Regions from separate parts of the Arthrobacter sp. K4-10C genome, predicted to be linked through region 2. Evidence: predicted binding sites of a transcription regulator. Region 2 holds the regulator's gene; the other holds the start of a gene.
What was found. The regulator HrcA, encoded in region 2, represses chaperone genes, less so after heat shock. The targets are predictions, from matches to a motif close to TTNGCACTCGNNNNNNNCGAGTGCNAA.
Positions count from the first base shown of each region.

Region 1: groES (co-chaperone GroES) is a predicted target of HrcA. The motif match lies at 5,705-5,731, and genes of this name have one in related genera.

Region 1 is NZ_JBNHFI010000001.1:200,402-208,429, forward strand. It holds gene AC5RUU_RS00875 (response regulator transcription factor) at 1-1,053, opposite strand, end outside; gene AC5RUU_RS00880 (ATP-dependent DNA ligase) at 1,253-2,776, opposite strand; gene AC5RUU_RS00885 (dihydrofolate reductase family protein) at 2,878-3,480, shown strand; gene groL (chaperonin GroEL) at 3,568-5,178, opposite strand; gene groES (co-chaperone GroES) at 5,256-5,549, opposite strand; gene AC5RUU_RS00900 (DMT family transporter) at 5,775-6,692, shown strand; gene AC5RUU_RS00905 (hypothetical protein) at 6,632-7,012, opposite strand; gene AC5RUU_RS00910 (THUMP-like domain-containing protein) at 7,066-8,028, shown strand, end outside.
Region 2 is NZ_JBNHFI010000005.1:198,643-206,670, reverse strand. It holds gene lepA (translation elongation factor 4) at 30-1,883, shown strand; gene hemW (radical SAM family heme chaperone HemW) at 1,920-3,149, shown strand; gene AC5RUU_RS08690 (DUF4870 domain-containing protein) at 3,207-3,626, opposite strand; gene AC5RUU_RS08685 (DUF3097 domain-containing protein) at 3,749-4,597, opposite strand; gene hrcA (heat-inducible transcriptional repressor HrcA) at 4,772-5,785, shown strand; gene dnaJ (molecular chaperone DnaJ) at 5,869-6,996, shown strand; gene AC5RUU_RS08670 (16S rRNA (uracil(1498)-N(3))-methyltransferase) at 6,999-7,778, shown strand; gene AC5RUU_RS08665 (GerMN domain-containing protein) at 7,765-8,028, opposite strand, start outside.

The DNA.
Region 1 (8,028 bases), on a different contig from region 2:
CGCCGGCAGCAAGTGCCGGCGGGCAGCCGCGTCGGACACCCCGGCCGCCCGGCGGATCATGGCCTGCGCACGCTTTGCGTCCCCGCGCGCCAACTGCAGGAGTGCCAGGCCCGGCTGGGGTTCGTAACCGCTGCGGGCCGCATGGCTGTATGAAGCTTCGGCTGCGTCCAGGTCGCCGCTTAGCCTCTGCACTTCCGCCTGCTGGTAGTAGCCGCCGTAAAGCGCCCAGGGATCCCCCTTGGTGGAGCGCTCCTGGGCGACGGCGGCCGCCTCCAAAGCTTCGGCCCACGCCCCATGCAACCGGAAGAGTTCGGCGCGGTGTGCTTGGCACTGGCCGCTGAACGCCACAGTGTCCGGGCGGGCACGGCACCAGCGGTCCAGCTCCGCCGTCCATTCAAGGGCCCGTTCCAGATCAAAGGCCAACTGGCAGTTGCCTATGACCGCGCAGTAAATAATTCCCGACGGAACCGCCGACAGTTCACCCGCAGTCACGGCCACCATGACCTCGTCGAACATCCCAAGGCCCTCCTCGGCACGGCCAAGTGCCAGCGTTGCCTGCCCTGTTCCAAGCAAGGCGAGCGCGGACAGGTCCTTGTTCTGAAACCGACGGCCAAAGTCCGCAGCCTGGGAAAACAGCTCAAGGGCGGCTTCCGGATCCCCGCCATACAGCTTGCCCAGTGCAACCGGCACGATCATGAAGCCTTGCACCGCGTCGGGTTCGGCGAGTTCATCAACCAGCCTCTGGCCACGGGCCAGCCAACCCCCGGCGCGCGCCGCCTCTCCCGAATTCGTCAGGTGCATCACCATCCACGCGGCACAGCGGGCAGCACCAACTACATCGCCAACGATCAGGTATTCCTCGTGGGCCCGGGTGAGGGTGTCCATGCCCGCACTTGTGCTGCCCGTCAGGATTTCCGCCGTTGCCAGCCGTTCGAGGTCAGCCGCTGGCAGTCCGCCCTTTTGGTCGGCATCACGGAGGTTTTGGAAGGCCTCGGTCCAGCGGTGCTCCTGGAACGCTGACCGGCCCCTGTCGATGCCCGTCTCCGCCGACACCTGGCCTCCTCCCGGATACCACCCGCCCGGTCCCCCGTCTCCGTCGTACGTTGATTCGGGGTACTTAGTCGTCACGGTACGCCCACCACAACCCCTGCACAAGCAGGTGCAGGGGCCTCGAAAGCATGCCGTCCGAGTGAATCTCCGTGGCTCCAATCCCGTGCGAAAACCACCCGGCCGGGAGCGCCGCGGCATGCAGCTACGAACGGAGCAGGGCGCGCAGCGCCTGGATGGTGTCGGCCCCGGCCGGCGTCTTGTCGTCCCGGTAGCGCTTGACGCGTGCGAACCGGAGCGCGATTCCGCCCGGGTAGCGTGGGGACTGCTGCACGCCGTCGATCGCAATCTCCACCACCGTCACCGGTTCCACCCAGACGGTGTTCGCCGTGCGCCGCACCTCGATCTCCTGGAACCGCTCCGTCTGCCAGCGCAGCAGCTCATCCGTAAGGCCCTTGAAGGTCTTGCCGACCATCACGTAGCTGCCGGGTTCGCCGAACTCGCCAGCCGGATCGAGGGCTCCGAGGTGCAGGTTCGACAACATCCCGGTTCGCCGCCCCGAGCCCCACTCACAGGCGAGCACCACCAGGTCATAGGTCAGCACCGGTTTCACCTTGATCCAGTTGGACCCGCGGCGGCCGGCCGCGTAGGCGGAATTGACAGCCTTCACCACCACACCTTCGTGCCCGGCCGCGAGCGCCTCGTGCGAGATTTTCTCGGCAACGGCGGCGTCCGCCGTGATCTCTCCCGGGATCCGGTAGTCCGGAGCGATACGCTCAAGCACCCCGATGCGCGTCGCCAGCGGCTCGTCAAGCAAGTCACGCCCGTCGATGTGCAGCACGTCGAAGAACCACGGATGCAGCAGCGTGGAGCGCACCGCATCCGCCCCGAACCGCGACATGGTCTCCTGGAACGGCCGCGGGGCGCCGTCCTCACCCAGGGCGAGGGTCTCGCCGTCGAGGATTACATCGCGGACGGGCAGGCCGCGCACCACCTCCACCACCTCGGGCAGCCGGTGCGTCACCTCCGCCAGGGTACGGGTGTAGATGCGCACCTCGTCGCCCGAGCGGTGCACCTGGATGCGGGCGCCGTCGAGCTTGTATTCCACGGAGGCTTCCCCCGTGGTCTCCAGCGCGGCTGCCGCGCTGGAAGCGGTTGCGGCCAGCATGGGCTGCACGGGGCGTCCGACGACGAGGCCGACGGCGTCAAGCTGGGCCGCAGTTCCCGTCATCGCCAGCAGGGCGGTTTCGCCGAGGTCGCCGGAGAGCATTGCCGCGCGGCGCACGGATTCGACGGGCCGGCCGGCGGCACGGGCCACGGCATCCGTGAGAATGCCCTCAAGCGCACCGGTACGCAGTTCGCCGAGCAGCACGCCGGCGATGAATGCCTGCTCACGTTCGGTGGCAGCGGACATGAGCATCCGCACGGTCGCGGCGCGCTCCGCCGCAGACCCGGCACCCGCGGTGCCGAGCAGACGCTCCAGGGCGGCGTCGACATCAGCGATGGTTAGACGTGCCTCCACGGCCGGCTCTCCCCTGGCTCCCGACATTCCGCGCCAGCCGATCCCCACGCGGCCCTGCCGCGGCCGGGCGATCAGCAAGCCGACGGCGGTCACAATGTCCGCGGGTTCGAGCCGGTGCAGCAGGTCTGCGAGTGCCTCGACCTTGGCAAGCCGGGAGCGGGTGGACGCCACAGCATCACTGGTTTTCACGAGCTCTTCGAGCAGCATGGCACCAGTCTGCCACGGGGGCCGCGGCACGTTCGGGCCCCGCCCGCCGGAGGCCCCGCCTGGCTCTGGACAGCGCCCGGACCCTGCCCCAGAATGGGCGGGTGGGTATCATCGTCGCGAACCTGTTTATGACCCTCGACGGCGTGTACCAGGCGCCCGGCGGCAGTGATGAAGACACTGAGAACGGCTTTGCTTACGGCGGCTGGCAGGCGCCGGTCTCCGATGACGAGTCCGAGGCAGCCATCGAAGCCGAGATCGAGCGCATCGATGCCCTCCTTCTTGGCCGCAAGACCTACGACATATTCGCTGCCTACTGGCCGCACCAGTCAGGTGACATCGGCGGCACGCTCAACCGCGTGCCCAAGTTCGTCGTCTCCGGATCCCTGACCGATCCGGACTGGGCAGGCACCACGGTCCTGCCGGACGCCGCCGCCGCAGGCAGGCTCCGCGAGGAGTTCCACCAGGTGCACATGTTCGGCAGCGGCGTCCTCATCCGTTCACTGCTGGAGGCAGATGTGCTCGACCGCCTCCGCATCTGGCTCTATCCGCTCACCTTGGGGCAGGGCAAGCGCCTCTTTGACACCGGGACGATTCCGGCTTCCTTCCGCCTCGCCGAGCCGGCGCGCTCCTTCCCGAAGGGTGCGGTGTCGCTGGTCTACGAGCGTGCGGGCGGAGTCGAAACGCAGGACATGCCGGGAACGTGATGGGAAGGGTGGTCGCGTCCATCAAAAAACCGGCCCAGCGGATGCTGGACCGGTTTCTTGTGTGCAGTCTTGCAAGCAGACGTCAGCTCAGTGGCTGTGGCCTGCGTGCTCGTCTTCCTCAGCGGCCTTCTCCACAACCAGGGTCTCGGTAGTGAGAACCAGGGCAGCGATGGAGGCTGCGTTGCGCAGGGCTGCACGGGTGACCTTGACGGGGTCGATGACACCGGCGGCGATCAGGTCCTCGTACTCGCCCGACTTGGCGTTGAAGCCGTTGTTGGTTTCGAGCTCGGCGACCTTGGCGGTGATGACGTAGCCATCGAAACCGGCGTTCTGGGCGATCCAGCGCAGCGGCTGCACCAGCGCGCGGCGGACGATGCCCACAGCAGCGGCGGCGTCGCCTTCCAGTGCCTTGACCGCGGGGTCCTCATCCAGTGCCTTGAGGGCGTGGATCAATGCGGAGCCGCCACCGGCCACAATGCCTTCTTCGAGGGCAGCGCGGGTGGAGGAAACAGCATCCTCGATGCGGTGCTTCTTTTCCTTCAGTTCAACCTCGGTAGCAGCACCCACCTTGATGACGCCGATGCCGCCGGCCAGCTTGGCCAGGCGTTCCTGGAGCTTTTCGCGGTCCCAGTCGGAGTCGGTGCGGGCCAGCTCGGCGCGGAGCTGCGCGACGCGTGCTGCCACGTCCTCGGCAGAGCCGGCGCCGTCCACGATGGTGGTGTGGTCCTTGGTGACCGTGATGCGGCGGGCCGTACCCAGCACCTCAAGGCCGACGGTGTCCAGGCTCAGGCCCAGCTCCGGGGAGACAACCTGCGCACCGGTAAGGGTGGCGATGTCCTGCAGCATGGCCTTGCGGCGGTCGCCAAAGCCGGGAGCCTTGACGGCCACGACGTTCAGCGTGCCGCGGATGCGGTTGACGATCAGCGTGGACAGGGCCTCGCCGTCCACGTCCTCGGCGATGATGAACAGGGGCTTGGAAGCCTGCAGCGCCTTCTCCAGCAGCGGCAGGAATTCCTGCAGCGAGGAGATCTTGCCCTGGTTGATCAGGATGAGGGCGTCTTCAAGTACGGCTTCCTGGCGGTCCGCGTCGGTGATGAAGTACGGGGACAGGTAGCCCTTGTCAAACTGCATGCCCTCGGTCAGGACCAGCTCGGTCTGGGTGGTGGAAGATTCCTCGATGGTGATCACACCATCCTTGCCCACCTTGCCGAACGCCTCGGCCAGGAGCTCGCCGATCTCGTCGCTCTGTGCCGAGATGGCCGCGACGCTGGCAACCTGGGTGCCTTCAACGGGGCGGGCGTTCTCCAGCAGGCGGGCGGCGACGGCCTCAACCGAAACCTCGATGCCACGCTTGATCTGTCCGGGGGCAGCGCCGGCAGCGACGTTGCGCAGGCCTTCCTTGACCAGTGCCTGGGCCAGGACGGTGGCCGTGGTGGTGCCGTCGCCGGCAACATCGTTGGTCTTGGTGGCTACTTCCTTGGCCAGCTGTGCACCAAGGTTCTCGTACGGGTCATCCAGCTCAACTTCGCGGGCAATGGTGACGCCGTCGTTGGTGATGGTGGGCGCTCCCCACTTTTTGTCGAGGACAACGTTGCGGCCGCGGGGGCCGAGCGTCACCTTGACAGTGTTGGCGAGCTTATCGATGCCGGCTTCAAGAGACCGGCGGGCAGCGTCGTTAAACGCAAGCTGCTTTGCCATGGTTTTGTCCTTTCAAGACAGAACCCCGCGCAGCTGACCAGCAGAAGGCATGACCAGCGGCACGGGGATCCGGGAAGTTACTTTACGACGATCGCCAGGACGTCGCGGGCGGACAGCACGAGGTACTCGCTGCCGCCGGTCTTGACTTCGGTTCCACCGTACTTGGAGTAGATGACGACGTCGCCGACGGCTACGTCGACCGGTACGCGGTTGCCGTCTTCGAAGCGGCCGGGGCCTACTGCAACAACTTCGCCTTCCTGGGGCTTCTCCTGTGCGGAGTCCGGGATAACCAGGCCGGAAGCCGTGGTCTGCTCGGCTTCGAGCGGGCGGACAACAATACGATCCTCAAGAGGCTTAATAGAGACCGACACTCGGACCTCTCCTTTTCGTCAGCAAATTCGTGGACTTGGAAAGCTTCCGCCCTGGCTGGCAACCGTCGTCGCGGTGCCGGCAGCAGCCTGGCTGGCAGCTCTTCATGTGTTAGCACCCTCCTAGGGAGAGTGCTAATGAAGACTCTATGTGCGGGTTAGCACTCGGTCAAGGCGAGTGCCAGCGTTTCGTCATCGGCGGACGGAGCCGGCGTGTAAATTGAAGCGGTGCGAGCTGCCGTGTACCTCATCCTTGCCAACCTTTTCTGGGCCGGAAATTTCGTGGTGGGCCAGTCGGCCATGCAGACCATGGACCCGCTCCAGCTGACGTTTTGGCGCTGGGCACTGGCTGGCGTTCCGCTGCTCCTCCTGGCCCAGTACGTGGACAGGCCGGACTGGAAGGGCGTACTTCGGCGCTGGCCGGTCCTGCTGCTGCTGAGCCTGCTGGGCATGAGCGGCTACACCCTGCTGCTGTACAGCGCGCTGCAGCACACCTCTGCCCTGAACGCTTCCCTGGTCACGGCAGCCAACCCGGCATTGATCATGGTGCTGGCCGTGGTACTGCTCAAGGACCGGCCCCGTCCGGTGAGCTGGCTGGGTATCGGGTTGGGGCTTGCGGGGGTCCTGCTGGTCCTCACCGGCGGTGACCTGCAGCGGCTGCTGACCTTCTCGATCAACACCGGTGAACTTCTGATCCTCGCAGCCATCACGGTGTGGGGTTTCTACACCATCATCGCCCGCCGGCTGTCCCTGCCCGCCATCACCTCCACCGCCGTACAGGTGGCCCTGGCCGCCGTGGTCCTGGCTCCTGTCGCTGCGGCAGCCGGTGCGGGCCTGCCGTCCACGCCCGCCGAAGGCTGGTCGCTGGCGTTTATCGCCTTGTTCCCGTCGCTGGGCTCCTACCTGCTGTGGAACCTGGCCCTGAAGCGGACCACGGCCGCAAACGCGGGCAACTACCTGAACCTGATCGCCGTCTTTACCGCCGTGATCACGGTGCTGCTTGGTCAGCCCGTCACCGTGGCGCAGGTGGCGGGGGGAATCCTGGTGATATCCGGCGTCCTGCTGACCAGCGCCGGTCAAAAACCTCAGCGGCCCAGGTCCTCGAGACCAACGTCCTCTCCGCCGTCGGTATCCGGCGTCCCCTGATTCCGGCCGCGGTACAGCACTATGGCTGCCACAGCGGCGGCCAGCAGGGAGGCGACCAGGAACACGATGCTCCCGGTCCGGGCCCCGGCGTAAAGTCCGCGGATGTCGCGGGCCTCCTGGGTGTCGTCCTGGATGTTGTTGCCGCCCACGGAATAGACGGTGGCGTTGAAGGTGTCCAGGAAGAAGATGATGGCCAACAGGGCAAGGCAAACCACAGCCGCCACGGACGCCGCGATCAGCGCCGGGCGGGCGTACCTGGCGGGACCCCGGTCCATCGGCTGCTGTTCTTCGGACTGCTGGGGGCCTGCGCTGTCTTCCATGGTTTCAACCCTATCGGCATCCCCCAAGACGCTCCTCCACTAGGCTGGAACGCATGCCCAACGCTGCCCAGGACCAAATCGCACCGCTGCTCACCCCGGAAGGCTGGGAACTGCTGGCGTCCCTGGATTCCTACCAGGAGGCCGCGTCGCTTGAACTGAATTCGGCCCTGCGCAAAGCCGGGCACTCGCCCGAACTGGTGTCCGCCGTCCTCACCCAGTCCCGGCTCCGCACCAGGGCGGAGGCGAAGTTCGGCGAGTTCGCCCGCCAGATGCTCTTCACCCAGGCCGGGCTGGAGCAGGCCACCCGCCTGAACGTTGCGGCCCGCCATGCGCAGCGGTTCGCCGGAGCGGGGATCAGCCACGTGGCGGACCTGGGCTGCGGACTCGGCGCCGATTCCCTCGCCCTGGCGTCCCTGGACGTCACGGTCACAGCAGTGGAAATGGACGAAACAACTGCCGCCTGCGCCACCGTGAACCTCATTCCCTTTCCGAACGCCACCGTGGTTCACGCGGACGCCACCGGGGTTGCGCTGGACGGGATCGACGGCGTGTGGCTGGACCCGGCCCGGAGGGTCACCTCCAGCTCCGGCACCACGCGCATCTGGGACCCCGAGGCCTTTTCGCCGCCGCTGTCCTTCGCGGAGTCCCTCGCGGCGTCCGGAAAGGCCGTGGGAGTGAAGATGGGCCCCGGCATGCCGCATGACGCCGTGCCGCAAGACTGCGAAGCACAGTGGGTGTCCGTGAACGGGGACGTCACCGAAGTGGCGCTCTGGTTCAACGCAGTCCGCCGCCCGGGAGTCCGCCGCTCAGCCCTGGTGCTGGGCCCGGCCGGAGCTGCCGAATTGGTAAGCGCCGAGGATTTCGGGGCCGAAGCGGCGGCGCCGGTGGGCCCCGTGGCGGGCTACCTCTATGAACCGGACGGCGCCGTCATCCGCGCGGGGCTTGTGGCCGACGTCGCACGGGAGCTCGGCGGCCACCTGGTGGACGAGCACATCGCGTATATCTGCGCCCCCGCG
Region 2 (8,028 bases):
GCGTGAATGCCAACAGTAAGGACCCCTGCGTGTCTCCCATGGCCCGCACCGCCCCGGTGCCCGCCGCGACAGATCCGGCCATCATTCGGAATTTCTGCATCATCGCGCACATTGACCACGGCAAGTCCACTCTGGCTGACCGCATGCTGCAGTCCACCGGAGTGGTGCAGGCACGCGACATGAAGGCCCAGTACCTGGACCGGATGGATATCGAGCGTGAGCGCGGCATCACCATCAAGTCCCAGGCCGTCCGGATGCCATGGGAAGTCGACGGCGTGAGCTACGCCCTGAACATGATCGACACACCTGGCCACGTCGACTTCACGTATGAGGTTTCCCGGTCCCTGGCTGCGTGCGAAGGCGCCGTCCTGCTGGTGGATGCGGCGCAGGGCATCGAGGCGCAGACGCTGGCGAACCTCTACCTGGCGATGGAGAACGACCTCACCATCATTCCGGTGCTCAACAAGATTGACCTTCCGGCCGCGCAGCCAGAGAAGTACGCGGCCGAGCTGGCCAACCTTATCGGCGGCGACCCGGAGGATGTCCTCCTGGTTTCCGGAAAGACCGGCGTAGGCGTTGAGGCGTTGCTGGACAAGATCGTCACCGACCTTCCGTCGCCCGTGGGCAACGCGGACGCACCGGCCCGCGCAATGATCTTCGACTCCGTCTACGACACCTACCGCGGCGTGGTGACCTATGTCCGTGTGGTGGACGGGATGCTGCATCCGCGCGAGCGCATCCAGATGATGTCCACCAAGGCCTCGCACGAACTCCTTGAGATCGGCGTCAGCTCACCGGAACCCACGCCATCCAAGGGGCTCGGGGTCGGCGAGGTGGGCTACCTCATCACCGGTGTGAAGGACGTCCGCCAGTCCAAGGTGGGTGACACTGTCACCAACCTTGCCAAGCCGGCGTCGGAATCCCTCAGCGGCTATGCGGATCCCAAGCCTATGGTGTTCTCCGGGCTTTACCCGCTGGACGGGACCGATTACCCGGTGCTGCGCGATGCCCTGGACAAGCTCAAGCTCAACGACGCCGCCCTGGTCTATGAGCCCGAAACGTCAGCTGCGCTGGGTTTCGGCTTCCGCGTGGGCTTCCTGGGCCTGCTGCACCTGGAGATCGTCCGCGAACGCCTCGAGCGTGAATTCAACCTGGACCTCATCTCAACCGCACCTAACGTGGTATACGAAGTGACCCTTGAGGACAAGACTGTCCTGACCGTCACCAACCCCAGCGAGTTCCCGGCCGGAAAAATCCGGGAAGTCCGCGAACCCATGGTGTCCGCGACAATCCTCGCCCCGAACGAGTTTGTCGGAGCCATCATGGAGCTCTGCCAGGGCCGGCGCGGGCAGATGAAGGGCATGGACTACCTTTCCGAGGACCGCGTGGAACTGCGGTACTGGATCCCGCTCGCCGAGATCGTCTTCGACTTCTTTGACATCCTCAAATCCAAGACCCGCGGCTACGCGTCGCTGGACTGGAAGGCCGACGGCGAACAGGTGGCCGACCTGGTCAAGGTTGACATCCTGCTCCAGGGCGAGCAGGTGGACGCCTTCAGCGCCATCACCCACAAGGACAAGGCCTACGCATACGGCGTGATGATGACCGGCAAGCTGCGCGAGCTCATTCCAAGGCAGCAGTTCGAGGTTCCCATCCAGGCCGCCATCGGTTCCCGGATCATCGCGCGCGAAAGTATCCGCGCCATCCGCAAGGATGTGCTCGCCAAGTGCTACGGCGGCGACATTTCCCGGAAGCGCAAGCTGCTCGAGAAGCAGAAGGAAGGCAAGAAGCGCATGAAGATGGTGGGCCGCGTGGAGGTCCCCCAGGAAGCCTTCATCGCCGCGCTGACCACCGACGAGTCCAAGGACAAGGCCAAGAAGTAGTGATGACAGTGGCCGCATGCACAAAGGGCCGCAGCAATGCCTAGCGTTCTTCCCCTGGGCGACCCGGCGCCGCCGGACGGCCTGCTGCCTGCCCAGGCAGCGGAAGGCGCGGCGGGCCGTGCGTTCGGGCTGTACGTTCACATACCCTTCTGCGCCGTGCGCTGCGGGTACTGCGACTTCAATACCTACACGGCCACCGAGCTCGGCGGCGGCGCGTCACAGGACGCCTACGCCCGGACGGCTGCCTCCGAGGTCTCGTTTGCCGCCGCCGTGCTGGCAGGGTCCGGGGTTCCCGCGCGAAAGCTCAGCACCGTGTTTTTCGGCGGCGGGACACCCACCCTGCTCCCTGCGGACGACCTCGCGCTGATCCTCCGGGCGGCAATCGACGAGTGGGGCATCGAGGAGGGCGCGGAGGTCACCACCGAAGCCAACCCGGACTCCGTGACGCCTGAATCCCTCGCGGTCCTCAAGGCCGCCGGCTTCACACGGGTGTCTTTCGGCATGCAGTCGGCGGTTCCGCATGTGTTGAAGGTCCTGGACCGTACCCACGCCCCCAGCCGGGTGCCCCAGGTGGTGCAGTGGGCACGGGAGGCCCGACTTGCCGTGAGCCTGGACCTGATCTACGGAACCCCCGGGGAGTCCCTGGACGACTGGCGGTACTCCCTTGAGACTGCATTGTCCTACCAGCCCGACCACATCAGCGCCTACGCGCTGATCGTCGAGGACGGCACCAAGCTCGCCGCCCAGATCCGCCGCGGCGAAGTCCCGGAAATCGACGACGACGACCACGCCGACAAGTATGAACTCGCCGACCAGCTCATCACCGAAGCCGGGCTGGGCTGGTACGAGGTCAGCAACTGGGCCCGCACCCCTGAGCAGGCATGCCGGCACAACCTCGCCTACTGGCGGGGCGACGACTGGTGGGGGATCGGCCCCGGCGCGCATTCCCATGTGGGCGGAATCCGGTGGTGGAACGTCAAGCATCCGACTGCCTACGCCGGTCGCCTCGCGCAGGGTGTGTCACCGGCTGCCGGAAGGGAAACGCTGGACCGGGAAACCCGGAACGTTGAACGCATCATGCTGGAGGCCCGCCTCCAGGCAGGCCTTGATGTCGCCACCCTGAGCGCGGCAGGACGGCATGAAATTGCCGGATTGATCGCCGACGGCCTGGTGGATCCGGCTGCGGCATTCCGGGGGAAACTCGTCCTCACCCTGAAGGGGCGCCTGCTGGCCGACGCGGTGGTCCGCCGCCTCCTCCCTGACTAGTCCCCACGCCGGCGAGGGTCCCGGCCCGAGCCTGCGAGGGCTGGGAGCCGGTGGGGATTACTTGATCCAGCGCAGGTTGTACTGATACCGGTGCGGCTGGCCGCGGTTCACGTGGATGCCGGCGGCCACGGAGAAGCACGTCAGGGCGATCCAGATCAGGGTGGCGATGACGGCAAAGATGTTTCCGATCACGGGGATGAACACCAGGATGTTTGCCACCACGGCCGCGATGGTGGGCGGAAGGCTGAAGTTCAGCGCTTCCTTGGATTCCTGGGCGGTAAACGGTCCGCGGTCACGGAAAATCAGGAAAATCAGCAGCGCAGGGACACATCCGAGGATCCCCCCGAAGTGCGCCAGTGTGGCCCACTGGCGGTCCTCGCTGGCCGTCAGGGGCAGCGCGTTCGCCGGGACACCGTGGTATTCGGACCGACCGGCGCCGCCCTGGCTGTCCCTATGATCACGTGCGTTTTCTGCCACGGTAAGTTTCCTTCGAGAGTGCAAAATAGTGCGGAATGCCGGTGTTGCCCCGCCGCGCCTGCAACAGTGCGGCAGGACCTGCAGTACCAAGAATACTGGCTATCGGTCCGTTGGCTCCCCACTCAGGGAACAGTAAGGAAGTCAATCACTTCCTCGACACGGCCCAGCAGTGACGCCTCCAGGTCCGCGTAGCTGCGGACGGCGCCCAGCAGCTTCTGCCAGCCCAGCCCAATGTCCTCCTTGGTGGCATGAGGCCAGCCGAAAGCGGCGAGGATACCGGTCTTCCAATCCTGGCCGCGGGGCACCACAGGCCATTGTTCGATCCCCAGCACCGTCGGCCGGATGGCTTGCCACACATCCACGTAGGGGTGGCCCACGATCAGGACATTTCCTGCCGCGCCTGGGGACGCCATGACGGCGTCGGCAATGCGGGATTCCTTTGAATCGGGCACCAGGTGGTCCACGAGCACGCCGAGCCGCCGTCCCGGCCCGGGCCGGAAATCTGCCACTGCTGCGGCGAGGTCGTCAATGCCGTGCAGGGGTTCGACGACGATACCCTCCACCCGGAGGTCATCGCCCCAAACCTTTTCCACCAGTTCGGCGTCGTGTTTACCCTCCACCCAGATGCGGCTGGCCTTGGCGACCTGGGCTCGCTGGCCTGCAACCCGCACGGAGCCCGAGGCCGTCCTTCCGGTGGCCGGGCCGGTTGCCGGGCGCGGTGCCGGCGGCATCAGCCGGATAGCTCGGCCTTCCAAAAGGAAGCCGAAGCCGAGCCTGAAGGTGCGTGATTTGCCGCGCCGGTCCTCCAGGGCCACAACGTGCATCCCGCCGGACTTTTCCACCCGGGTTACCGCGCCAACCCAGCCGGACTGGACATCTTCCAGGACCATTCCGCGTTCAACGGGCACTTCGGGCAATTGGGTGCGGACGGGAGCGGACATGTCCCGGGGGCCCCAGTTCTGGTAATCCATGGATCGACTCCGCCTAGCTCTAGATCAGTGCCGCCGGAAGGTCGCCCGGAGCGGTACCAATGCTAACAACGGGGCGAGGCATAATAGACTGTTAGCACTTAGGCATGTCGAGTGCTAAGCCTGATGGTTTGCACGGGGCGGCGCAGCCGCCCTGACCCTGGATGGAGGTGGAGTGTGAGCGAGCCACGCAAACTGGAAGTACTGCGGGCAATCGTGGAGGACTACGTCCACTCCCGCGAGCCGGTCGGTTCCAAGGCGCTGGTGGAGAGGCATCATCTCGGCGTATCCAGTGCAACAATCCGCAACGACATGGCCGCGCTGGAGGATGAAGGACTCATCACCGCGCCCCACACCAGCGCGGGCCGGATTCCCACGGACAAGGGCTATCGCCTGTTCGTGGACCAGATTTCTGCCGTGAAGCCGTTGTCGCAGGCGGAACGCCGCGCCATCCAGTCCCTGCTCGAAGGCTCCGACGACCTCGACGACGTGCTGGACCGGACCGTCCGCCTGCTCTCGCAACTGACCAACCAGGTGGCCGTGGTCCAGTACCCCCACCTGAGCCGGGCCCTGATCCGCCACATCGAATTTGTCCTGCTGGCACCCCGGAAAGTCCTGGTGGTCCTTATCGCCAACAGCGGCAAGGTGGAGCAACGGGTTATCGACGTCGGGCAGGACCTCGCCGACGATGCACTCGCAGCGCTGCGGACCCGGTTCCTCGGTTCCCTCGCCGGAACTCCGCTGGGCCAGCTGGCGCAGTCCCTGCCCGCCGTCGTTTCCGCAGTCAGTCCGGGACAGCGGCAGGCCGCGCAGGCGCTGGCCCACGGGCTGGAGATCCTCGCGCAGAGCAGCCGCGAGGAACGCATGGTCATGGCGGGCACGGCGAACCTCGCGCGGTCCAACGTGGATTTCCCGCTCAGCATCGGCCCGGTGCTGGAAGCACTGGAGGAACAGGTGGTGATGCTGCGCCTGCTGAGCGAGATGGCGCAGGACCACCGTGGCGTCGCTGTAAGCATCGGGCGGGAAAACCCATATGACGGCCTTGCCGAAGCCTCGGTGGTCGCTACTGGGTACGGCCCGGACAGTGCAGCCAAGATAGGTGTGCTGGGACCCACCCGCATGGACTACCCCACCACGATGGCAGCCGTCAGGGCCGTCGCCCGCTACCTTTCCCGGATCCTGGGACCCTGACCGGACAGTCCGGCTGCCACCGCAGCCGGACGGCCGCCAGGGCACCCCCACTGCAGCAGTACAACAAGGAAGAGATACCAACTTTGAGCAGCCACTACGACGTCCTTGGAGTCTCACCGGAGGCCACGGGAGAAGAAATCAAGAAGGCCTACCGCAAGCTTGCCCGCACCCTGCACCCGGACGTCAACCCGGGGGAGGAGGCTGCTGACCGCTTCAAGGCAGTCACCCATGCGTACGAAGTCCTCTCGGACCCGCAGAAACGGCGTGTCTATGACACCACCGGCAACGAAAACGGCACGGACAACGGGTTCGGCGGCGGCAGCTACGCAGGCCAGGGCTTCGCTTTCCAGGACATCTTCGACACCTTCTTTGGCGCCGGCGGTTCCACCGGTCCTGCCTCCCGGGTCCGCCGCGGGCAGGACGCGCTCATCAGCGTCCGGATCGACCTCCGCGACGCCGTGTTCGGTGTCAACAAGAAACTCGAGGTGGACACTGCGGTTACCTGCCCCACCTGTGAGGGCTCATGCTGCCGGCCGGGAACCCACCCGGAGCGCTGCGACATCTGCGGCGGCAGCGGCCAGGTCCAGAGGGCAGTCCGCTCCATCCTCGGCCAGGTCATGACGGCTGCTCCCTGCGGTACCTGCGAAGGCTTCGGCACCGTCATCAAGGACCCCTGCAACGAGTGCAGTGGCCAGGGCCGCATCCGCAGCCGCCGTTCCCTGACGATCAAGGTTCCTGCCGGCGTGGCCACCGGAACCCGCATCCAGTTGACCGGCCAGGGCGAGGCGGGACCCGCCGGCGGACCTGCCGGCGACCTCTACGTGGAGATCCGGGTCAACAACGACGCCACGTATGTCCGCGACGGGGACGACCTCCACGCCACCCTGAACATTCCGATGACGGCGGCTGCCCTCGGCACCGAGGTCAGCCTGGAAACCTTCGACGGAACCCAGGAGATCGACGTCAAGCCCGGGACGCAGTCCGGCGAAATCATCACCCTTCGCGGACTGGGCGTCACCCATCTGCGCGGATACGGCCGTGGCGACCTGAAGGTGCACCTGCAGGTGGAGACGCCGGCCAAATTGGATGCTGCCCAGGAAGACCTGCTGCGGCAGCTGGCCAAGCTGCGCGGCGAGCAGATCACCGAGGGCAAGCTGGCTGCGAGCGGCGGCATGTTCGCCAAACTCCGGGACCGCCTCGGTAACCTGTAGCGGTGAGCAACCCCGTCTTCTTCACTCCCGCAGGATCCCTTGACGGGATGCAGCCTGGCGGTAAGTTCCTCCTCGAGGGGCCTGAGGCCAGGCATGCGGTGGCCGTAAAACGCCTGGAACCGGGTGAACCCGTGGACATTGTCGATGGCACCGGCACCAGAATGACCGGGCGCGTCGTTGAGGCTTCCGCGTCCGCCCTGGAGGTGGAGTGTTCGTCCATGGCCGTCGAATCCCGGCCCGATGTCCGGCTGGTACTCGTCCAGGCCCTGGCAAAGGGCGACCGGGATGAACTGGCCATCGAGACAGCCACTGAGCTCGGGATAGACGCCGTCATTCCGTGGCAGTCCGAGCGATCAATCGTGCGCTGGAAAGGCGATCGGGCTGTCAAAGCGCATGCCAAATGGCAGTCGGTGGTTACCGCAGCCGCCAAGCAGGCCCGGCGGGCATGGGTGCCGGAGGTCCGCCCCGCCGTCGACACTGCCGCCCTCGCAATAGCCGTCGAAGCCGCGGACCTTGCCGTTATCCTGCACGAGGACGCCGTCCGCCCCCTCCGCAGTGTGCTTGAGGCGTGGGCCGGTGCCGGGGGAGCGGACCCCCGGGAGGTGCTCCTGATCGTGGGGCCGGAGGGCGGTATCAGTCCCCGCGAAGTCACCAGGCTTTGCGACAAGGGCGCCGTGACTGCACTGCTGGGGCACCATGTCCTGCGGTCGTCCACCGCCGGCCCCGCCGCCGTCGTGCTTGCCAGCGATATCCTGGGACGCTGGACGGCTACCGCACCTTGAAGGCCCGGGTGTCCCCGTACTGGTCGGGCCCACCCCCGGTTCCGGCCTGTGCCACCCGCAACTCGTAGTCGCCGGCCGGCAGGGTCAGCGCCAGGGTGAAGACCCCGGCGTGGCCCTGTTCGGCCGACGCAGTGGTTTCCCCGGTGAGGAAGGGCTCCTTGGTTCCGTCGTTTCCGGACCGCAGGATCTGCCAGCGGAGCTTCCCGCCGGCTGTGGTGCTTCGTCCGGTGATCTTGACGCTCCCGCCGGG